DNA from 2 places in the Paenibacillus sp. P2(2022) genome. Region 2 is predicted to be linked to the other one. Evidence: riboswitches for the same ligand, from Rfam matches in the RefSeq annotation. Region 2 holds a riboswitch; the other holds the start of a gene.

Region 1 (12,006 bases), on a different contig from region 2:
AGAACGATTTACAAATAAAAAAGAACCTGTCAGGTCCTATTTTCTCCTGATAGGTTCTTTTTTGCTTTCTTTCGGAATGGTGTTAGATATTCATTAGGTAAGGTCCTACATGCATTCCGGTGTAACTAAGCGACCTCGGCTGCCTGAGAAACCTGAGTACCTCCGGTCGCTCGGACTTTGTAGACGTAATGACTTCCAGCTTTTACAGTGCGGTCCGTATACGTGCTTCCTTCTACTTGCGAGGCAATCACCTGATAGGCACCGTCTGTCCGGTCAGCACGCAGCACATCATAGGAAGATATGCCTTCTGCTTGAAGCCAATTAATCTTTACCACCCCATCCTGAATAGAGGCTGCTTTCACCTCAGTTGGGGCAGAGGCCGTGGTTTGATCTGTACTTTTTAATTCCAAAATATATTGTACCGATTCGCCAGGGCCCAGCTTTTCTTCAAAATCAAGGGCAGGAGAAGCCTTCAGCCCTGATATGGAACGCTGCGCCTGACTGTAGGTGGAACCCGCCCCAAAACGTTCCCCCGTGTACAAGCCAGCTTTCGGCATCGTCACCCGTACACGAACGGTCTGCGTAGTGGATTCGAAGTTCACTAGGTTCACCAGCAATTTGTTCGAGGTAGCGCCGCTACCTGCCAGCGGTTTAAGCTTGGACGTATCCACCGCGCGAACATAGACCATCTTGTCCTTGGTCTCCTCTGGATTCAACATTGTATAAGTCAGCGGTTTACCATGCGTGGCATAGGCTAGACTCAAGCGTCTCATAATCTTAACGCGAGTGTCCTGTCCTTGCCCAAACGGATAGATTTCCGTGTTAGCCGGGTTGTGACTTTGCAGATCAAAACCCGTTTTAAACAGTGTGTAATCCTTATAAAAAGCAGCGTGCTGGATAAACATATCGGCAAACCCGATTTGCGATCGCATAATCCGATCGAATGCAGCTGCTTGTGGCTGACTAGCCCCGTAATCAGGATTGTCTCGATGCGTATCGTTAGTACCGAACTCTGTGTTTAGCATCTTTTTCGCCAGTCCGTTGCTCGAACCACCGAAGGTTTTCAAATTCTGAACGAAGCTGCCCCCGCCCTCTTCATTATACGATTCACCGTAGGCGTGTCCGTTGGTCAGGTCGGTGACTTCCTCTAGCTGTTTACGCTGCGCTGGGTCCCGTTCCCATCCATCCGGATCACCGCATTTTTGCGTACCTCCGGTTTGATTTTTGCACGCCTTGGTAGAGTATGTCGGCCAGTAGGCCCAACCCGGCGCTACGGTTTTGAGATGCGGTGCCAATTGCTTGCCTTCCGTATTCAACCATTTAGCCACAGCCAGGTCTACCGCCTTGGAGCGATTAAACAATCCAGGTTCGTTATCTACTTCATAATATTGAAGGTATGAACCGTATTTTTTTACATAATCACGCAACTTTTGCTTGGCCGTCTCTGGCAGAGTACCATCTTTTTGCAGCTTAATATCACCTGTGTATAGATACAAAGCAGACGATTGCATATTATACTGCTTTAACGTTTGATAGTAATCATCCACGTCTGTGCATGCCTTCCCTACATTACTGGCACAGGTTACCCTCATGACGTTGCCGCTATAAGCAATTCCCAGCCATTTGAGAACGTATGGTAGATGCTTAACTGCACCCTGATCATAATAAAATTCTTTATTATTCACATTCGTACCAGTCATTATATATTTCCCATGTACCGGTTCGGCCGCAGGGGAAGCTAACGTCTCCAAGCTCAAGTCATCCCAAGTCCACCACACATTTTTATCTTCCGCAGAGGAGCAGTATAGGCAGCGCGCTGTCTTTAGCTTGAGTACGTTAACACCGCTTTGCAATTGTTCTTTGGGGATATACAGCTCGTAGTTGTTTTTGAAATTATAGGTACTCCCAGTACCGGATACCCCGGCAATCTGAATGATTCCGGACAGCTGATGATTTGAGAAGACAGCCATCTGCGGCACAGCTTTGCCCGCATCCAAAATCCGAACACGGAATATCATACCATTGGGAGGAACCTGATTCAGCTTATATTGAAGTGTTAGTTCTGGATTTGTGGATGCATTCAAACCGGGAGGAATATCTCCACTGCTGAGCAATACCGGAACTGTTGTACTCTCTGCTTCCGACAACGCCGAAAATGCTGCTTTAGCAGATGATTCGGAAGAAGCTGATGCTGCAGAAATATCGATATTATCCCTACCGACCACTCCTTTAAATTCCGCTGAGGAGTCATCCCTCTGACCCAGCTTCCATACTGGACTGGCCGCCGCTACCTTATCTGTCTGCAATTCTACACTTTTTGAAGGCGTGTATATAAACCAAGCGATCATGGCTAGAACTGCGACCCCTAGTAATCCGGATAATACGACCGTATACCTATGGGTCAACCATTTTTTCATCATATGATACACCCTCTCTCCTCAAAATTTTTGACCGGGAAAGAGTATCTATCAAGGAAGAAACAAAGCGTTTCCGGGAACCACCGCTTTCGCTTCATGCTGACTTTCCCACATCAGACGTGCCATCGCATCGCCTTTTTCATCATAGTATTCCACTTTTAGATCTACCATTTTACCTGCTTCCAAAGCAATACTGCCTTTTCGCTCTGTCCAGCTTTGTTTGAACCAACTATCGATCACTAACTTGCCGTCTACCCATACACGAATACCATCATCGGATATGGTTGTGAACGTATAGGTCTCGCAGTATTGTGGCTTGATTTTACCCGTCCAGCGAACCGAGAACTGGTCGGCATTTACCTTTGGATCAGCAGCAATGGCGCGCCAGTTGTAGTCCAGCTTGCTGTCTGTACGGATCAAAACAGGACTGCCGCTCAAATTCATATTGTTGAAATATTCGCCCCGCAGCCCGTTCACATATACTTCATCAGGAACGGAAGGAGGAGTCGGAGTTGGAGGAGCAATCACTACTGGTGGAGCTGGGAGAGGCTCACTTTGTCCCTCATCCGGTAAGGTCGGTACATCTGTTCCAGGTTGTTGGATGGCCTCCAGCCCATTTTTCACATCATCCCGTGTCAAACTCTTCGCATCGTTCATATAATCCTGTATTTGAGTGGTTGTGTTATTCTCGGTCAGCATCTTGCCCCAAGTCATGGAATACACCCATTTTGGCTGAGCCTGCAACACCTCAGAACTAGGTATCTCACCGTGCTCGCCAATGGCAATCGGCTTATTCCGTGCCAACTCGAGCAGTCCTTCATAATGACTTTGCTTAAAATCATTGTTGTAGATGTCTACTGCCAAAATATCCACTTTGTCATCCCCCGGATATTTTGGGGTATACGGGACAGTGTAAGAATTGGGAGCATTGGGACTCCACACCCACAACAGATTGTTCAATTGATGCGTGTTAACAAAACGGTCGTACATGATATTCCATAGCTGATTGAAATTGTTTTTGTTTCCCCACCAGAACCAGTCACCATTCATTTCGTGGTAAGGTCTCCACAATACCGGAACCCCTGCATCACGAAGCTGCTTTAACGATACAGCGACCTTATCCAGATCGGCAATGAGGAGGTTATACTGCGTAGTGCCTGGCGTGACGTATTTATTGAACTCCGCCTGACTTACTTTGGCCTGCACATTGGCCCAAGTCAGCGGTCTACCCGGCAGCGCTTCATGAAAAGTCATCGTCACAATGCCACCTGCTCTGCTCCAACGAATAGCGCTATCGACGACATTTTTACGTTGTGCTGCTTCTGTAGCGTCAGATTGACCAGAGATGGCTCCCATCTCATAGCCGTGCAGACCCACATACGCCTGGCTGATTTTTTGGACCTTGTTGCTTAATTCATCTGGACTTTCCAAATAATCATGCTGACCAGTGACTGTTTTCTTTCCAGAGATGCTGAGTAAATAATTGTATAGTTCACGGGCCTGAGTACAAGCGTCCGAATTAACAGGTTGTAATGAAGCGGCATTCACCACAGACAGAGAATCACCAAATCCGACGGGAAACAAAGAAAAAATTATAACTACGGGGAGTACATGACGTATCAGTCGATACAGAGGAATAAAATTGAATCTCACTTTTGCTCTTCCTTTCGGTAGCCAGGCTGCCATCCTTACGGGAAGGCCCTTTAGCTTTGCGTACCTGCCTTTCGACAGGGCTGCGTTTATCGTTGGAAGGAGTTTGGATTCCTTCTTAACCTAAGTATCGACTTTTTTTTACCAAAATTTAATAGGTCATGTTCATGAATTTACAGGTTTTCGCCCAATTTCGACAGTTTGGGCTATAAATTTTCATCAAATCTTCTTTATTTCGTTTTTACGAAAACGATTATGAGATAAATTGATGACGGGCAATTTCATTCCAATCCATGCAAAAGCGTACAATATCCTCTTCAACCAACTCAGAGCCAGTCTGCACCTCTATAAAATCCACATCGGTTACAGCCAAAATACTATGCTTGGTTCCTTCAGGGATACGGACTACGTCACCGGCCTTCACTTTGTGCAGCTTCTCATTCAAAATAATTTCCGCTTCGCCGCTAATAATGGTCCAGATTTCGCTTCGTTTGAAGTGAAGCTGGTAGCTGATATTTTTACCTTTGTGTACGCGGATTCGTTTGGTCAGTACCTCATTACCCTCGTCATACTTTACATAGTCTACAACTCGATACTGCCCCCAACGACGTTCTTCATACATTGGACGCTGATCATGAGCCTTGAGCACTTCCTTGATGCGTGGGCTTTCTGCCTTATTGGTCACAAGAATACCATCTGGGCTAGCGGCTACAATCAGATCATTCGTTCCAATGATCGCTACCGGAATGTCCAGCTCATTAATAAGGCTTGTATTAACACAATCCTCCGTTACTACACCTCTGCCCACTTGCTGATTAGACATTTCTTCTGTGAGCGTATTCCAGGTGCCCAAATCCTTCCAAAAACCATCATAGGGAAGAACAACAATGTCTTTTTCCTTCTCGACTACTTCGTAGTCAAAGCTGATTTTTTCCAGAGACGCATATTGCTTTTGCATTTCTTCATAATTCAGCGGCAAACCCTTGGATGCCAGGATATCCAGCAAATAGCTTAATTTGAATGCAAAAACCCCGCAGTTCCATAGAGCATTGCGTTCAATCAGACGCTCCGCCTGCTCCCGGTCGGGTTTCTCTTGAAAATGGCTCACTTCGCGGTAGCCTGTGCTACCTTGAGTGGCATCATTTTTTGGAATAATATAACCGTATTTCTCTGAAGGATAGGAAGGGACAACCCCGATTAATGCAAGCTTGCCTTCACTCTCCTGAAGTGTATGTTCCAGTTGGGCAACGGAAGCAAAGAAAGCATCCTCTACATAAGGATCTACAGGCAATATAGCTATAATTTCATCAGGCGAAACACCCGCAATGGAATATAGATAAGTCGCTGTCAGCGCAATCGCAGGAAAGGTATCTCTGCGTTCCGGCTCAACTATGATGCGCGTATTCGGTCCGACCTGACTCTGGATCATTTCAACCTGCGCTCTCCCTGTCGCAATAAACGAGGATTCGGATAATCCGTTGTCTCCCAATTGTCTCCATACCCGCTGCACCATGGATTCCGAAATCCCTTCCGGGCTCTCCAGTACCTTCAAAAATTGTTTGGAACGGGAATCGTTGGATAACGGCCATAATCTTTTACCGGAACCACCAGACAAAAGTACGAGCTTCATAATTCTCCACTTCCTCTCTATAATGTGTGGGCGATCGGATGAGGCAAGGTTGAGTAGCCCGCTACGGGCTGGATTTGACCTTACGATCGCTGTTGGACTGGGATTCAAATCCATTCCTACGCTACTCAAAAATGCATCATATCGATCATACCTTGTGGTGCAAAAGGAACGACCGGACATTATTAAGTCCGGTCAGCCTGTAAAAAACGTTCGGGAGCTCGGCGTTTGCCTGCCTTGCTTGCAAGCTTCTAGCAATCGACGCTTCGTAACGCCTTACCAAGATTGCCTTCGACAACCGCAATGGCCTCTTTGCTCCGCAGGAGCAGCATAGTGTATCCACATAATAGGCTTGCTCCACAGGGGGCACCGCGGTACAGCGCATGGCGCCTTAATCGGAAGGAGCGGCTTCAACTGTGCCGCTCCTTCCGATACGCCCTTACTACTCCCATCCCCTAAGATGGGAGATTAAAAACCGTGACTCTATGCGGCAAAAGCAGCGAAGCGGTCCATTTGAATCTGGAGAAGCGCTAGCGTTCGCCTTTGCAGTGGGATTCTTACCTTGGAATGTTTTATATAATCCAGAGAATCCCACTGCAACAGCGATCAGAAAATCAAATGGAACGCATAGCGTCTCCCCCACCGCCCACAGTCACTTTTTAATCTGTCACTTTTTAAACTTCCACTTTATCTCTGTTCCATCCACTCATCCGCGGACGACCCACGGAGTAGTATTCCAGTCCAGAGCCTTGAATCTGTTCCTCGGTGAATACGTTACGACCGTCAATCAGAACTGGCTTGTGTAGAATAGAGCCCAGTTGCACGAGATCAACTTCTTTGAACTCTTCCCAATCCGTCAGCAGGCACACAGCGTCGCTTCTTTCGGCGGCTTGCTGCGGGGAGGAGCACCATATAATATTCGGGTGATCCACGCGCTCCTTGAATTTATCCATCGCAATGGGATCATACAGCTTGACAATAGCACCTGCCTGAATGAGCGTTTCTACGATTTCCAGTGCTGGAGCTTCGCGGATGTCATCTGTATTAGGCTTGAAGGCGAGGCCCCAAATGCCAATCGATACGCCGTTTAGCTGACCCAGCGATTCACGCAACTTGGATACAATCATAAAGCGCTGGTCAGTGTTCACCTCGACCACCGATTTTAACAACTTAAATTCATAGTCTACATTACCCGCAATTTGGATGAGCGCATTCGTATCTTTCGGAAAGCAAGAGCCCCCGTATCCGATCCCTGCTTGCAGGAAAGAGGAACCGATCCGTTTGTCCATGCCCATACCTTCAGCCACACAGGTAACGTCCGCGCCAACCTTTTCGCAAATATTAGCAATCTCGTTAATAAACGAAATTTTAGTTGCCAAGAACGCATTGGAGGCATATTTGATCATTTCAGCACTGCGGATATCGGTCACATAGATTTTATCCGTGAATACCTGATGCAGAGTGACCATTGTTTCACGCAAACCTGTATTGTCCAAACCAATAATGATGCGATCTGGATGAAGCGTATCATTGATGGCTGAGCCTTCTCTCAGGAACTCCGGCGCGGATACAATATCAAAAGACAAACTCGTATGTCGAGCCACTACGTCCTTAATCTTTTCGTTCGTTCCGACAGGTACGGTACTCTTGGTCATAATAATCTTGTACCCGTTCATGGCTTTGCCGACATCGGCAGCCGCCTGTTCAATGTAAGACAAATTCGCCTCGCCGTTAGCCAGTGAAGGCGTACCTACCGCTAAAATAACGATATCCGAGCGACGTACCGCATCGGCCAAATCGGAGGTAAACTCCAAACGGCCAGCTTCCAGATTCAACGCGATCAATTCCTCAATACCCGGTTCATAGATCGGAGATTCTGCCCGGTTCAACATGTCGATTTTGTACTGCTCCAGATCGACACAAATCACCTCATTACCTTTTTGCGCAAAACACACACCCGAGACGAGTCCAACGTATCCAGTACCGATTACAGCCAGCTTCATTCCGTTCATCCTCCTTTTAGAAAGTTCACATAGGCTTGTTCTACATACTTTTTCAATTGATCCTTGAAGTTATCTTCATCAAATTTGCGGGCATGGGTAATGATATCGTCCACATTCCATGCATGTTGCTCAACCTTTTCGACGGCCTCCAGCACATCGTCTACTTGATGCTTGCGGAAAAATACGCCGTTCACATGAGGAACAATCGTATCCAGCGCTCCCCCACCCTGAAAAGCGATAACGGGCCGTCCGGCCGCATTCGCCTCCAAAGGCGTAATACCAAAGTCCTCTTCCCCCGGAAAGACAAGTGCCCGGCATTCGGCCATCAGCTTGTTAACCTCTTCGTCTTCAAGCCTGCCGAGGAACTCAATGTTCGGGGCAGCCATGGCTTCGAGTCGTTTACGATCCGGTCCTTCGCCAACGATGCGTAGCTTAAGACCGTTACGTTTGAATGCCTCAATCGCGAGATCAATGCGCTTGTAGGACACCAAACGAGATACGATCAGATAATAGTCACCGATGCTTGTAGCACGTTTAAAACGGGATGTATTGATAGGAGGGAAAATAACATCTGCCTCCCGTTGGTAATAGTGCAGAATTCTCCGCTTAACGACGGAAGAATTGGCGACAAACTGGTCTACGTTGCGAGAAGTTTTGGCATCCCATGTTTTCAGCCTGTTCATGTACAGCTTTAGCATATTTTTGAGCAGGTTGGATTTGGACTGCCGGGCCATATATGTATCGTAATCCCAGGCAAACCGCATCGGTGTGTGACAGTAACAAATGTGAAACGTATGTTTGGGTACCTGGATGCTTTTCATAAATGCGCTGCTAGAGCTTAAAACAATGTCAAAATCCCTAAAATCAAAATCACGGATAGCGATGGGATACAGCGGCAGCACTCCTTTGAAGTTGGCCTTCACTCCTGGGATGTTTTGTAGCCAAGTGGCTCTAATATCCGCATCCTTCAAGTTGCGCGACAGACGCTCGTCGCTGAACACCGTTGTGAAGATGGGAGCCTCCGGATACATATCATGGAATACCTCTACTACCCTTTCCGCTCCGCCCATTTGGATTAAGTAATCATGTGCTATCGCTATTTTCATCTGAATCATCCTTTAACGCGAATGTCGGTCAGACTCCTGCCAACAAACCCTTATAGTAATGAACTATATCCTTAACAGTGTTCTCGATGACAAAATGCTTCTTGACCCGTTCCATCCCTCTCTCACCCATCTGCTGACGTTCCTGTGGATGCTCCAGCATCCAGCGGATGGCTTCTTCCAGCTTGGCAGGGTCTCCCGGTTCAATGAGCAGCCCGGTTTCATTGGGTACCACCGTTTCCTTGGGACCACCTTCGTTTGAAGCGATCACTGGCAAACCTGCAGCCATGCCCTCAATAATGACCTGACCGAATGGCTCCGGTGTAATGGAGGTATGAATTAGCAGATCACAGCGCTGCATCAGACCCTGAATGTCGTCGACGTGTCCCATCAGATTGACGTTGGTCAACCCATATTCGCGCATCGTGGATTCCAATCGTTGTTTATATTCCTCTTCTCCGAACAACGCATCTCCAGCCAGCCAGAATTTCACACGCTGATCTGGTAAAAAAGAACGTGCCGCTTCCAGTAAAATATGTTGTCCTTTCCATTCCGCCAATCTGCCGACCAACACGACGTTAAACGAGTCATCGCCACGCAATTGCGCAGCCGAATCACGAGCCGTAATCGCTTTGGCAAAAGCGGAGTAGACGACGAGCGTCTTTTTGTCCGGGGGTAATTCCAATGCACTCAGCGTGGATTTGGAATTGGCAATCACACCGTTAGGCAAAAAGCGGGACATGAGCCGAATCCCTTTGGCTACAATCGGCTTCAGATACGGCGGACCGATGTGGTCACGGATATGCCATATCAACGGCAGCTTCGCCGATTTGGCGGCTACTGCACCATACAGTGCAGATTTGAGTGAGTTCGTGTGCACACACACGACTTTTTCCTCGCGCAACAATGGTGCGAGTTTCCTGCCGTAAGCCAGCAAGCGAAAAGCTGCTGCAGGCGCACCCAGATTGACGGCATTTCGTCCCCGATTACGAATCGAATCATCTAGTGGAACAATGCGCACATCAATATCACGCTGCCGAAGCCGATCCGCCAAATCGCCCTCCTCCGCCAAAATAACGAGCGGGTCGATATGTTCCCCGATATTCGTCAGTATGTTATACAAAGCAACTTCGCCGCCGCTCCATCTTGCCGTATGGTCAATATAAGCTACTCTCATCATTTCGCCGCCGCCTTTCTGTCAAGGACCTGTCGGAACACCTCTTCTACCTGTTCCGCTACATGTCCCCATGTATATCTGCTCAGGACATGGTCCCGGCATTCCCGTGCATTCGGTAGAAGTTCACGATGATCCAGCACACGCAGCAACCCTGCAGCAATAGCTTCACTGTCCGTCCCCTGGAACAATAGCTCAGGACGGAATCCTCTTAAGATTTCCTTGTTGCCGCCTACAGGAGTGGCCAGCACCGGTAGGCCCGAGGCCATCGCCTCAACTGTGATCAGACCGAAACCCTCTAGTGCCTGTGTTGGCACAACAAACAAGTTCGAGGCTTGATGGTACAGGGGCAGCTCCTCATCCGACACATAACCAAGCAACCTTACATGGTTATGAAGATTGTATTCCGCCACCTTGGAAGCCAATTCCTCCATCAAGGGCCCCTTTCCACCAATCAGCAGCAGATGATCAGGGTGTCGCTCGGTTACTCGCCGCCATGCTTCGAGCAGCTGTAGCAGTCCCATGCGATTAACAAGACGACGAACGGTTAGCACAATCGTCGCATTTTGCGGCAAATTCAGCCGCTTACGTACAGCCTCCTGATCCTCTGCCGGATGAAACCTTTCTACATTCGCCGCACCAGGAATAATATGAATTTTGCTAAGTGGTACTTTATAGTGCTCGTGCAAAATATCCCTAAAAGTCTCGCTTAGCACTATAAATTTATCCGCCAGACCATAAGCTTTCATTTCAATGGATTTGGCCAACGTCGTTTTAAGAAAATGCTTAATTCCCTGTCCTTCAATCTTCATTTCCTCCGTCCACGGTCCGTGGAAGGTGGTAACGACAGGGATTCCTCTTTTTTTCGCCTCCAGTGCCGGTCCGACACTATAGGGAGCAAAATGGGAATACAGCACATCGATCGGTTGCTTGTCGAACAGTTCTGCTGCATATTTTTGCATCAGCTCTCGGCGCTTCCAGATGGATTGCTGCTTGCTACCAATTGAATGAATACGAATACGTTCAGGCGCCTGAGGCTGCTCATCACTACAAATTAGAGCATCCAGCGTATTGCGCTCTAGCGTAAGCTGCTCACAGATGGATTTGAAATATGTGTTGAGACCTCCTGGCTGTAAGGACGGCCAGCTCAACCCCGTTGCTGCGATACGAAATCCGTTATTGTACGACATAGCTGGTTTCTCCTTTCTGCTCGGTCTGTCCGCCATCCACGACTTCTATCTTTTTTCGCCGCTTGGTTAACTCATAATGCTTGAAACAGACGAGAAACTCATACATCACCCAGAAAACGGCTACAGCAAAACCCGCTAACCCCTTGCGGTATAAGCCTTGAACAAAATACTTCTGTACAAAGCGGGCGGGGGGCCTCCACAACAGTCTGGTAATTCGAAAGGATCTTCCTTTGTTAAATGCCGTCTCTGCTTCCAGATCTGTATATTTGTTAAAACGGGTCATATGATCACTGATGCTGCGGAATCCATAGTGCCATAACACGCCCTCCAGATTGATGATCTGAGAAGAGGCTACATCTGGCATTTCATGAACAAGACTATTCGTAATGCCATAAATTCGCCGATTGTACAAACGAACCAAATACTCGCCTTTGTTCATCCATTTGCCGAGAAAATCGCCAATGCGAAATACGGAATAGGCTTTGGCCGGATCGTGGAGCGTTTCCTTTACTTTCAATAAGTCACCAAGCAACTCTGCATCCACTACTTCGTCTGTATCAATCAGGAAAATCCAATCAAATTCCGCTTTATCAACACCAAACATGCGCTGTTTGGCATAACCGGGCCATGGGTTGGAAAACACCCGACAGCCCAATGATTCAGCTACCTGAATCGTATTGTCCTTGCTCCCTCCGTCAATGACGACGATATCGTCCGCAAAGGGCTGGCAGGATTTGATGGCAGCTGTAATTCGAATGCCATCATCCTGAGCGATAATAACTACGGATATCCGGTTGTCCGCGGGAACGCTAGACATGTGGTTCATTAGCGGGTGCCTCCTT
Region 2 (12,006 bases):
ACGATGTTTTTCTTATACTATTCAGCTTAAATACATACTCAGATTTATCTCATCCTATCATTTCACATTCACCTATCTATCATTTTTTTGGTAAAATGGTAGAAACCTCACGATTCTAACATGATAGCATTGCAATCTATTGAGCATAGGAGATCATAGGATGAAAATCGTAAATAAGGCTTTGTTATCTAGCGTTATCCTTCTGAGTACCGCAGCGGGCATCTATAGCCCCATGGCACAAGCGGAGGCGAGTAAGATCAGCATCATGCTGGACGGATATCCATTGCCGTTCCCTGTACAGCCTGCCATGATGGACGGCACGACGATGGTTCCCTTTCGCGCTATTTCTGAGGCTCTGGGCATTACAGTGAAATGGGATCAAGCCAGCCAAAGCATCACCGCTACCAAAACGCAAGGCAGTGCAACCAAGCAGGTAGTTCTCAAAATGGGGAGCCGCAATGCCACAGTAGACGGACAAACCGTTCAACTAACAGCCGCACCGCAAACCGTGCGCGGCAGCACGATGATTCCGCTGGGCTTTTTCGGGCAACAGTTTGGAGCCACAGTCAACTGGAATCAGGGAACACGGACAGTCTCTATTACATCGCCACGTGAAGCTATGTATACTGTAGGCTTCTATGCGCTGTCTTCCTTTGACCAAAAATCCAAAATACCGAATTTTAATGCCGTTGCCTTCGGCTGGAGCCGAATTGATACGAACGGACAATTCACAACGACTGGCAAAGAATATAAATGGCCTCAAGCCGCTGGAGCTGTAACGCCTGAGTCTATTCTACAAGAAGCAGATAGCCAGGGGACTTCCCCTTACCTGATGGTTTATTCTGTAGACGGTAATCATGAGCTAACCAAGGTTTTGGAAAATACGCAGCTTCAAGAACAAACCATTTCCCAAATCGTCAGCACTGCCACCGATAAGCAGTTCAAGGGCATTACGTTAGATCTTGAAGGATTAGGCTGGAGCGGCGATAAGGCCAAAGCTCGTTCTGATTACAACGCTTTTATTAAAAAGTTATCGGCCAAAGCGCATCACGCGGGACTCAAGCTCACCGTCGTTCTGCATCCGCTGAATAGCTCTTACACTGGTTATGATTACAAGACGCTGGGTAATCTGGCGGACGATCTGATCATCATGGCCTATGATTACGGACAAAAATCTACGCCTGAGCCACTAGATAAAGTGGACGAAGCCATACAACTGGCGTTGAAGGAAACCTCGCGGGATAAGCTCATTTTGGGAATTTCAATGGGTAGCGAAAAAGACAGCACCGTTAACGCCAAGATCGGTTTAGCCAAACGTTATGACCTCAAAGGAATCGCTATCTGGCGTCTGGGCATCATCGGAGAAACAGCCTGGGCACAGATGAACGAAGCCATCGAGTTTAAATAAGATTATATTTTATAAAGATATCCCGTTCTTATTCCGCCCGCTAATGATTCTCATGCGTCTGCTATGAAATCATCGGTGGGCTTTTTTCATGTCTATTTTAGCAAAATGCTTGCCTGACTTGGAAGTTGTCGCCACAGGCTCGCAACCCTGTTCTCCGTAGAAGACACCCCAGTCTCTCATAAAATCCAGCAACGGTCTTAACGTATCTCCCAACGGGGTAAGCGAGTACTCCACACGCGGTGGGTTCTCGTTATAAATTTCACGGTGCACAATGCCATCACGCTCCAATTCGCGCAACTGCAAGGTTAGCATCCGCTGTGTAATATTAGGGAGGGTCCGTCGAATTTCATTATAGCGCCGTGGTCCTGTGGTCAAATGATACAAGATGACCCCCTTCCATTTGCCGCCTATAATCCCAACAGTTGTCGCGACAGGACACCCAAAATTAACGCTAACTGTATGTTCCATCTCCTGTGCCATGTATTCCCCTTCTTTCTACAGGTTGTAGACTAATAGCCCCAGACCTACAAGGTACAAATATGTGCGTACTTGTTCCCGCAAAAAACTTTCTATATGATGACTATATATTCGATATCAACTCTCATTATAGTAGCAGAAAACCAATGGAGCACCAACTAAACTCAAATCTAAAGGAGTACATTTCATGTCCAATACATCAGCTAAAAAACAGGAAATTCTGGATGCCTTTCTATTCAGACATGCCACGAAAGAATTCGACCCTAATCGCATCATACCGGAGGAGGATTTTCAATTCATTCTCGAAACTGGACGACTTTCCCCAAGCTCCGTAGGATTTGAACCTTGGCAGTTTGTAGTCGTACAAAATCAGGCATTGAGAGAAAAACTGGCTGCGGTTTCCAGTGGTGGTCAAAAGCAGATCCCAGCGGCCAGCCATGTCATTTTGATTTTGGCACGTAAGGATGTCCGTTATGATTCACCTTACGTGGAGTACATGTATAAAGAGGTGAAGGGTATGTCTGACGAAGACTTTGCCTCCCTACCAGGCCGCTATAAGACTTTCCAAGGTGAAAACCAACGCCTGCTGGAAAACGAACGCACGTTATTCGACTGGGCCTCCAAGCAAACTTATATTGCCTTAGGTAATATGATGACAGCGGCAGCTCAGATCGGCATTGATTCCTGCCCGATTGAAGGCTTTAACTATGATCAGGTACATGCCATTTTGGAGGAAGAAGGCCTGCTGGAGGACGGGCTGCTGGATATTTCAGTCATCGCTGCCTTCGGTTATCGTGCTCATGAACCCAAGCGGGAAAAATCCAGACAACCACTGGAGAAGGTCACACGCTGGGTTCTGTAGCCTGCGACTCATACCCTTCCAAACCTTGGACATTAAAGCATCTAAAAAGCGGGCTTACGGCGCTTCATCTGAATGATGGACACACCGCAGCCCGCTTTTTTAGATCACTTCAATCTCTATTAAAATTCCTTTGGAAGCCAGGTTATCCAGGCACTCCTTCATATATTCGTCATCATGCTCCACATATGCGTCCGCGCCTGCCAGTTCCTCGCCTAGCTCCGCTTCCCAAGGTTCACACTGCTTACCACGATACAATGGCTGTTCCCATAGTGGATCAACATTGTATCCTCTGCTTTTCATTTCGTCCATAATGAGCTTATGATAGCGTACCAGCAGCATGGGGTGATAGTCGAACACATAATTCACTGTGGCGTGTGGCTTTCCCCACCCGTTCCCCCGCAGGGCACAACACTCACGATGTTGTCCCAACAGTTGGGGACGGGGGAGCTTGCCAATCAATTGTTCATGCCAAAGCCTCATGCTTCCACAACCTTATCTGTAGCTTTTTCTGTATTATTGGATTAGCATACGGATACCTGTCAGTACAATACCGATCAGGAAGCCTGTTACTGCGCCGTTAATACGTATCCACTGCAAATCCTGTCCCAGTTTGTCCTCCATCAGTGCAATCAGGGATTTGTTGTCCATTTTGTCTACATTTTCGCGCACCAGGTTACCAATCCGGCTATGATTGGCTTCCACGAGACTAGTAATTCCTTCCACGATTCGTGCATTAATTTTGTCCAGCAATTCGGTATTCCCTCTTAAATCAGCCAGCATCCGATCCAGTAACGGTAAAATGTAGGTCGGCACATAGTCTTCGTCTTCCATATAGTTCAATAAGCGGGTACGAAGCTCTTCCATTTTACCGAGCACGGACGCTTCGCCTTCCCAAGCTTCAATCAGGCTATCCTTCCAGCCGTTCAGCCCTTCCTGAACCGTATCCTTCGTTGCCAATCGGGTCACCTGTGTTCTTAGACCGTCGATCACTGCCAGACGGCGCGGATGCTCTTCCCTTTGCAGCTCTGCTACCTGATCCAGCAGGAAATGACGAATCATTTCACCCATGCGCTCTTCGTTCAGATAGCCGAGGAAGGCGTTCAAGGCAAATTGCATCAGCCCGCTCACCTGCAAACCACTGACAGCCTGCATCCCTAAGGTGCCAAGTGTATAGCCTGTTTCCGGTCGCAAAAGCCAGGATTCCGCCTGCTCCAGCGTGTAATCCAGTGCACGAATATCATAGCCCTTCTCACTGGATTGGCGGGCAAGCGCCTCCAGTAGTGGTCCGGCATCGATGTCCGTCACCTGTCGCTTGATCTCAGCCACGATAATCGGAGCCAATTCCGCGAGCGGGAGCGACTGGACGAGTCGCTTGGCGAGCACATCTATCGATGCTGCCGCTTCTGGTGTACGCAATCCTTTTTCCACACCGCCCAGCATCAGCTCCGCCAAACGAATGTCCGCGATTTTAGAAGCAATGCTGTCTTTGTTCAGCAAGTTATTTTCCACCGTATTCACCAATGCATTCGTGAGCTTGTCCCTATTTTTGGGGAGAAGCGCCGTATGTGGTATCGGGATGCCTAGCGGATGACGGAACAATGCTGTGACAGCGAACCAGTCTGCCAGTCCCCCTACAAGTCCTGCCTCAAAGGCTCCGGCTAACAAACGAGCCCAGCCATATTGCTGGAAGGGCACGGTGGCTGCAAAGCCTGCCCCTAGAATAACGAGCGACCAAGCCGCTGCGGTTTTCGTATTTTTGGGTTTTTCCATCCTGTAATCCTCCAAACTGACTATCGATAAGTTAAGCAACTATACATATATTACCCATCATATCATTGCCTGTGTAATTTCCAAAGTTGAGAGCACTTATAATTCAACACATAAGGACATTTTTTGCGTAATTTTTTATGCATATATCTCTCTTTTTTACATTCATGTTCGTGAACCAAATCACAACACTGGGTCCAAAATCTCATTTTCAATAATAAGCCTTACGAACCATTTTATCAGAACCAAGTCCTAAATTTCTTAAACCGAAAGGAGAAGTGAATGGAAAAGTTGAATGGGCATGTAAGATATTTTTTTCAACACTATCCTATATTTGACCCCAGAAAGGATTTGAATCCATGATGACCTCAGAATTCTTTCAACAATATTCGACCTTTTATACGGATAACCAGGTTGAATATCCATAAGAAGCGGGGCTTCTATAAAACTCACACACATAATTTGATATATAGACATATTTAATGTGATAAAATAAACTTTTATAAATAGTAAATCATGTTTAATCAGCCATTATATATTGGTAAATCAAACCAAGATAAGCTAGATAAAATTGCTTTTTTGTAAAGGAATTGAATATGACAACAGACCAAAAAAACACCGAGGGCCTCTGGAACGGCGAACCTGTCGTAATTGTGCGCACTCCCTCCGCTTTTGCCAAGCAATCCCTTTTATATATTCAGGAATTAGGCTATTTCCAAAAAACCTCTGATTTTACAATAGAAAGGAAAGAACTCACCTCCTTTTTGCTTGTTTTTACGCTGTCTGGTAAGGGAGAATTACTGTACCGGGACAAGAAGTATATTTTAAAGCCTCATGATTTGTTTTTTATTAATTGCGATGAATATTTACAATACAGCACCTCCGGTGATGAAGCCTGGGAGTTTATCAGCTTATACCTGTACGGCAACCTGATCGAACATTTTTATGAACAATTTGCCAAGCATAATAAACCGGTAATATCCCTGCACAATCCATATGTTATATTGGACAAGCTGCATGCTCTAATCTGCGGGCAGTCTGATCGAAGCCTTTCCGGCGAGCTGCTGACGTCCAGACTCATTGGTGAAATACTGACGTATATTTTGCAGCATCCTTATGATCATCGGTATGTAAATGCTGGAACGCTCAGCGAAGTACGTCAGGTGCAGCAGTATTTGGACCAGTCCTACTGTGAGCGAATTACGCTGGACTCGCTGGCAGACATGTTCAACCTAAACAAATTTAATCTTGCTAAAAATTTCAAAAAACAGATTGGATTTTCTCCAATTGATTATCTCATTAATGTCCGGATCACAGCCGCTCAGGGATGGCTTAAAACCAGTGACATATCCATTGTGGATATCGCAAGGTACGTTGGGATTCCCAATACGAGCCATTTTATCAACCTATTCAAGGAACATGTAGGGGAAACACCTCATTCCTTCCGTAAAAAATGGGGAAACCGCTCCAAATTGTAAATAGGAGGTCTCCTGTACTCCGTTTGATAGACGATAGACGCACAAGCTATTCAAGCTAATGGCAAAGCTGTCGAAAGACAGTGACGCAAAACTATAGGGCCTTCCTACTCGGATGGCAGCCAGTTACCAGGTGAACGAGCTTTTTATTATGCCTTTTTACATAGCTCCATCACAAAATTGCTATACCTCTCTCGAAGAAAAAACCTTGATCACTATGATCAAGGTTTTTTCTGTTGGGGTAGTCATGTCAACCTAGCATGCTGAATATACTAATTTCGAACTAGGAGGAGGGAAGGAAAACAATATAACACAACATAATCGCCGAAGCTTTCCATATTACGATGAATAGGAGAATCACTTGGAGCATGGGAACCAAAATAAATGTCATGATTATTGCCTTATTGCTCATTGTCCAAAGCTTTTTCAGCACCACACTGGCTTACGCAGATCCTCCTGCCCCTGAACTGCCGCACAGTGCTGTATCCGATCCTACAACCGTTACGGATGCTGTATATGCGGTCCCAAACCCTGAACCCCCTAAGGAGGTTCCGCCAAACACTGTCCCTTCCGTGCAAGGAGCAGCTCATTCAAAGTCTCAAAAGGAAGCAGCTCCCCAGAGTATACTAACGAAGTTGATTCTAACGGACGAAGCCGGACGTGTCATTGATGCGGTATATAATCCAGGTAGTACGTTCGACATTGGATCAGCCATCCAACTTGGCTATGAATGGGAGCTTCCTGACGATGCTTATAAAGCAGGGGATACCTTCACCTTTCACTTACCAGAACAGTTTGTCATCTACACTGATATCTCATCTCCGCTAGTGACTACAGACGGGACCGTGGGGTTCTTTACAGTAGATCGTCAGGGTAAGGTCATCATGACCTTTAACCAATATGTAGAGAACCATTCCCATATCAGCGGCAAACTGCAAATTAAAACCGAATTCACAAAAGAAACGGTGAAAGGCAGCACAGAAGTCATCATTGCGATTCCAATTAAAGGCGGGGTTCAAACGGTCATCGTAAATGTGAAACCCCAGTCAGGGCCAACTTTAAGCAAGCAAGGAAAAATAAATGGCACCCACCAGATCGACTGGGCCATTGATGTGAACAAACAGCTAAACACCGTTAAACACGCCCTCATTACCGATCCAACTCCTTCAGGACTGGAACTCGTGAGAGGCTCTATCCGACTCTATCATCTGCAAGTCAATATCGATGGCACGACCGTTGTCAAAGACCTAGTGAATGCGAGTAAATACGCCATTGAATCGGATCAAGCCGGGACCGGATTTGCAATTCGTTTTCAAGATGCTAGCATTAGCACTGCCTATCAGATCCAATACTCCACCCGCATTACTGGCAACGAAACTCGCTTTTCCAACACAGCGACGCTTTCAGGGGATGCGATAGATAACGTTGCTGCCACCGCTACAGTTCAGGTGGAGCGTGGTGAATTTTTGTCCAAAAAAGTTGAAAAGTATGATCATGCCACACAAACACTCTCGTGGGCCATAAGATATAACTTTGGCGAGACAAAAATCCCCGAAGCCAAAGCCCTTTTAATTGATCATTTCAACAAAACTCAAAAATTGCTGCCCGGTTCTTTGAAAGTATTTAAGGGAAATACACTGGAGGAGCTTCCATCGTGGGCGTACACCGTCATCCCGGTTGACTATCCCGACCGTAACGGCTTCAAACTTCAATTCAACTTCGACGTAGATTCAGCCTATACCATCCGATATCAGACCCAGGCTAGAGGCCGCGTCTATGAAGATGAAAAAATTACAAACATCATCACCACAGATGGAACCCAGAAGATCATATCGACGGAAATCACAAGCGGAGTTATGACTAAAATGTATGACACTCCCAATTACAACACGAAAGTCATACCTTGGGTGATCACCATTAATACAGACTCATACACCATGAAAAATATTGTCATTAAGGATGTGTTCCCTAATGGGGGCCTCGCCTTGTTGCCCGACACCCTGAAAATTCAAAGTGTTGACGGTACAACGGAACTACTCGCGCCCATGGATTATGAGCTAGTTCCACGATCAGCGGACTATAAACAAGGGTTTACACTTATTTTTCATAAAACGATTCAGAAAGCTTATACGATCAAATATTCAACTCTCTACAACAATGATTGGAAAACAGATACGACGAAGCCCGAATTTCGCAACAAATCCTTTATAGATTATCAGTATGAAAATGGTGAAACATCGTCGCATGAGGTGGAATGCCCGATCTGGCCGGACTTTATGACACAACGGAACGGGGCCAAGCAAGGAAGCTATGATGCGAGCTCCAAACTCATTACCTGGGATATTAAAGCCAACTATAATCGCAAGATCCTGAATCATGCGGAAGTGAGAGATGTCTTATTGCAAGGTCAGAGGTTACTGCCTGGCTCCGTAAAAGTATACGATATGACCTTGCTGGGATGGTGGGATGGCGTACAAAAAGGGGCTGAAATCCCGGCAGATCAATATACGACGATCCTCCCCACTGAGCAAAATGGTAATGAATTGCGTATCCAGTTCAAGAAGCCGATACAGACTCCGTACTGGATTACCTTTCAAGCTTCATTGGAAGGAGAATTGATTGAAAAGGAAATTCATAATCGCGCTCTTCTACTGGATGGACAAAAAACCGTCTCCGATTGGGCAGCCCAAGTTACGGTACCTCATGGCGGGGAATATGTGTCTAAGGCCGGCGCACAAAATGGAAATAAGATCGACTGGAGCATTCGTATCAATGAAGGACAATCACATGTGTCCAACGCTAAAATAGTCGATCAGCCTAGCAACAACCAAATCTTAATTGAAGATTCCTTTCATTTATACTCTGCAATCATGGCTGCCAATGGAAATACCACCAAGGGCACCGAATTAATCAAAAACCGAGATTACTGGCTTCACATCAAGACAGACACTCAGGGCCAGCAAACTTTTGAGCTTACTTTTGCCAAGGATATTTCCACTGCTTTTATTCTTGAATATCAATCGTTCATTCATGCTGAGGATAAAGCTAAGGTGAGCAACAAGGTTGCTTTTGCAGGAGATCGTTTGACGACAGAACTGCGGGAAACCAGTCAGGAAATCATCGTACGAACGTCTTCCGGCTCCGGTTCTGGTGGGGGCGTAACCGAAACCCTTGAGCTGACCAAGGTAGATCAGGATGCTCCCAACAGGGTACTGCCTGGCGCCCGGTTTGCGCTCTATGATAAGGGACAAAAAAGAGCACCGCTTATACAAACGACCAATGCGGAAGGCAAAATCATCTTTTCCTCCTTGCTTCATGACGATTACATTTTGGAAGAATTGGCAGCACCGGAGGGGTATGAAATAACAGAGGGTAAACTTGAGATCAGAATAGACGCAGCACTCCAACAAAGCTCTGGCATAAAGAAGGTTGTGATCACCAATCGTAAAGAAAAGAAAAACGAACCCGAAACACCTGTAGACCCAGGCACACCTACCCACCCAGAGCCGTCTCCCCCAGCGGGAGGCTCCGGAAAAAAACATGATAAAGATCCCGAGGTGCCCGTGACACCATCTATAACCGTTCCTCCGTCACTGCCAAGGCCTCCGGAAGGCATTGTCCCTCCACAGAAGGAACCCGCACCCACACCGCCACCAGCAGCCCGGGAGGAACCCAAAGCACTGCCTGAACCACCAGCCGTCATGCCTCATCAAGATCCGTCTCCTCCAGTGGAGCCGAACGACGAGCCCAAACCTAAAATCCGTCTCCATGATCCGGAGAAAGAGCCGGAGGAGCCACCTGCAGTGCATCAGTTGCCCCAAACAGGTGAAAGTAGCCCCGTTCCGTTTTATTTGGCAGGCATTGCCATGATTATAAGCGGCGTATTTTTGAAATTTAGACGGACAAACCAAAAATAAATGCAATCTACCTGCCCTGATCTTCCGTCTCATTCCCGGTTGGAATGAGACGGAAATGGGGCATTTTTTTCAAAGTATGTATCATCCGTACATTGCTTAGGGGAGATGAGGTTGCTGAATCTGCGTAAACTTTCCTATCTGTTTATTGGGTTGGGCTTACTCTTTATTTTGTTTCCTAAAGCGACCGAATGGAATGAGGAACGAGAACAACACAAGCTGTTACAAGCAGCGGAGTTATCACTAGAAAAAAGCAATTCGGTATTGCCTTCTAGTCTTGCAGACAGCTATGCTCGCTTGTCCACTCGGGTAGCGGAAGCTCCGGTTAGTGAGGCACGGCAACATACCTTTCCATCCCCCGCTCCCAATGCCAGCGTTAATGAACAAACTCCTATAGCCACTATTAGCATAAGTCGTATTGCTTTAAAGCTCCCTGTGTTGGAAGGCGCAACGAGGAAAAACATGAAATATGCGGCAGTACATATGCCGGAAACGGGAAAGCTGGGACAAGTGGGGAATGCTGCTATTGCTGCTCATCGAGCCCGTACTCCCGGACGTTTATTTAATCGTCTTCATGAACTGAAGATTGGAGATAAAATTATTGTTAACGCTCAAGGTAGCCAGTATATGTATAAAGTTTACAGCATAAAGGTAGTCGATCCAATGGACGTGTCTGTTCTGAAAAGCTTCAAAAACCATAAGCTGCTCACGCTAATTACATGCGACCCTCTCGTGAATCCCACCCATCGTCTCATTGTTCAAGCCAAGTTAAGCACCTAAACCTAGCTAAATCGCCCATTCCTATGGATAAAATAAATCAGGCGGGCTATTCCTGCTCGTTTACAGAAATACACCCGCCATAGTTCACATCATGCTTCAGTTGAATTCTTGGCAATCAGCTTGAAATCATCAAAGTGGAATCCTGGTGCAACAACACAGGTTACCAGCACAGGCTCATCCCCCAGCGGACGTGCCGTTTGCCATACTGTTCCTGGTACGAGTGCTTGTGGATGTTGTCCTGCCTCCACATCTGCACCAACGATAATGACCGTTTCTTCGCCAGGTTCTTCTCCGCTTCCACCCAATTTTAGCTCTATAGGACTTCCGCTATGGTATAGCCACAGCTCATCAGAATGGACCACATGCCACTCGGAGAACTCACCCGGATGCAGCAAGAAATACGTAGACGAAGCTGCAAAGCGCGGACCGGAATACACATCCGGCAGTACAGGCTTCGGAATTTGAAAATTGGCCTTCCACATCTCTTTGTACCAGCCGCCTTCTGGATGGGGCTCCATGCCCAATGCCGTGACTAGCGGTGAAATAGCTTTCGTCATTGTCTATCCTTCCTTTACCCTAAATTCCTTCTCCCCTACTGTAAAACATAGCGCTGCTTTTGTCACGTTTCTCCCTCTGCATGTCGAAGGTCAACAAACTATGTCAGATTTAATAACATTAAATTTGTGGATTCATACTCGTTTTCATCATATAAATAACAGTAAACTAGTAAAAATACATTCAAAAACATATTTCACGTAAAGTTTATTGACATAAAATCTTGTTTTTTATTGTAAGCTTATAGTATCATGAGAGAAATTTTGAAATTCTAATAGAGCTTAATCATGTCAGTCGTCTACTAAGCGATGTATTCAAGTCAAAAAAGGGGTGAGCTCTCTGATCCATTTTCGCAATGTCAACAAGCATTACGGTCACTTTCATGTACTTAAAGACATCAATCTTCAGATTAAGGAGGGCGAGGTCGTTGTCATCATCGGTCCCTCCGGCTCAGGTAAAAGCACCCTGCTTCGCTGCATCAATCGTCTGGAAACGATATCCGATGGGGAGCTAATCGTTAACGATGTCCCTGTGCATGACAAAAAGATTGATATTAACGCCTTCCGTCGCAATATCGGGATGGTATTCCAACATTTCAATCTGTATCCCCACAAAAAGGTGATTGAGAACATTGTACTGGCACCGATGAAGGTACTGGGCATCCCGAAAGAAGAAGCTATTCAAACAGCCCTCACCTATCTGAAGCGTGTCGGAATCGAGGAAAAGGCACAGAGCTACCCCGCCCAATTGTCCGGTGGACAGCAGCAG

The links. Region 2 has a riboswitch for cyclic di-GMP ahead of MMB75_RS23530 (collagen binding domain-containing protein). Riboswitches for the same ligand answer to the same signal wherever they lie in the genome.
Region 1: another riboswitch for cyclic di-GMP. It lies ahead of MMB75_RS14925 (glycosyl hydrolase); the one in region 2 lies ahead of MMB75_RS23530 (collagen binding domain-containing protein).

Annotation. Positions count from the first base shown of each region.
Region 1 is NZ_JAKWFI010000004.1:52,059-64,064, forward strand. It holds gene MMB75_RS14920 (hypothetical protein) at 126-2,420, opposite strand; gene MMB75_RS14925 (glycosyl hydrolase) at 2,469-4,070, opposite strand; cyclic di-GMP riboswitch class I at 4,084-4,165, opposite strand; gene MMB75_RS14930 (sugar phosphate nucleotidyltransferase) at 4,321-5,697, opposite strand; gene MMB75_RS14935 (UDP-glucose dehydrogenase family protein) at 6,369-7,697, opposite strand; gene MMB75_RS14940 (glycosyltransferase) at 7,703-8,803, opposite strand; gene MMB75_RS14945 (glycosyltransferase family 4 protein) at 8,832-9,980, opposite strand; gene MMB75_RS14950 (glycosyltransferase family 4 protein) at 9,977-11,164, opposite strand; gene MMB75_RS14955 (glycosyltransferase family 2 protein) at 11,151-11,990, opposite strand.
Region 2 is NZ_JAKWFI010000012.1:28,482-40,487, reverse strand. It holds gene MMB75_RS23560 (stalk domain-containing protein) at 161-1,408, shown strand; gene MMB75_RS23555 (winged helix-turn-helix transcriptional regulator) at 1,478-1,888, opposite strand; gene MMB75_RS23550 (NAD(P)H-dependent oxidoreductase) at 2,073-2,747, shown strand; gene MMB75_RS23545 (TIGR02328 family protein) at 2,847-3,227, opposite strand; gene MMB75_RS23540 (DUF445 domain-containing protein) at 3,261-4,517, opposite strand; gene MMB75_RS23535 (AraC family transcriptional regulator) at 5,111-5,992, shown strand; cyclic di-GMP riboswitch class I at 6,043-6,123, shown strand; gene MMB75_RS23530 (collagen binding domain-containing protein) at 6,358-9,906, shown strand; gene MMB75_RS23525 (class D sortase) at 10,018-10,683, shown strand; gene MMB75_RS23520 (cupin domain-containing protein) at 10,773-11,240, opposite strand; gene MMB75_RS23515 (amino acid ABC transporter ATP-binding protein) at 11,569-12,006, shown strand, end outside.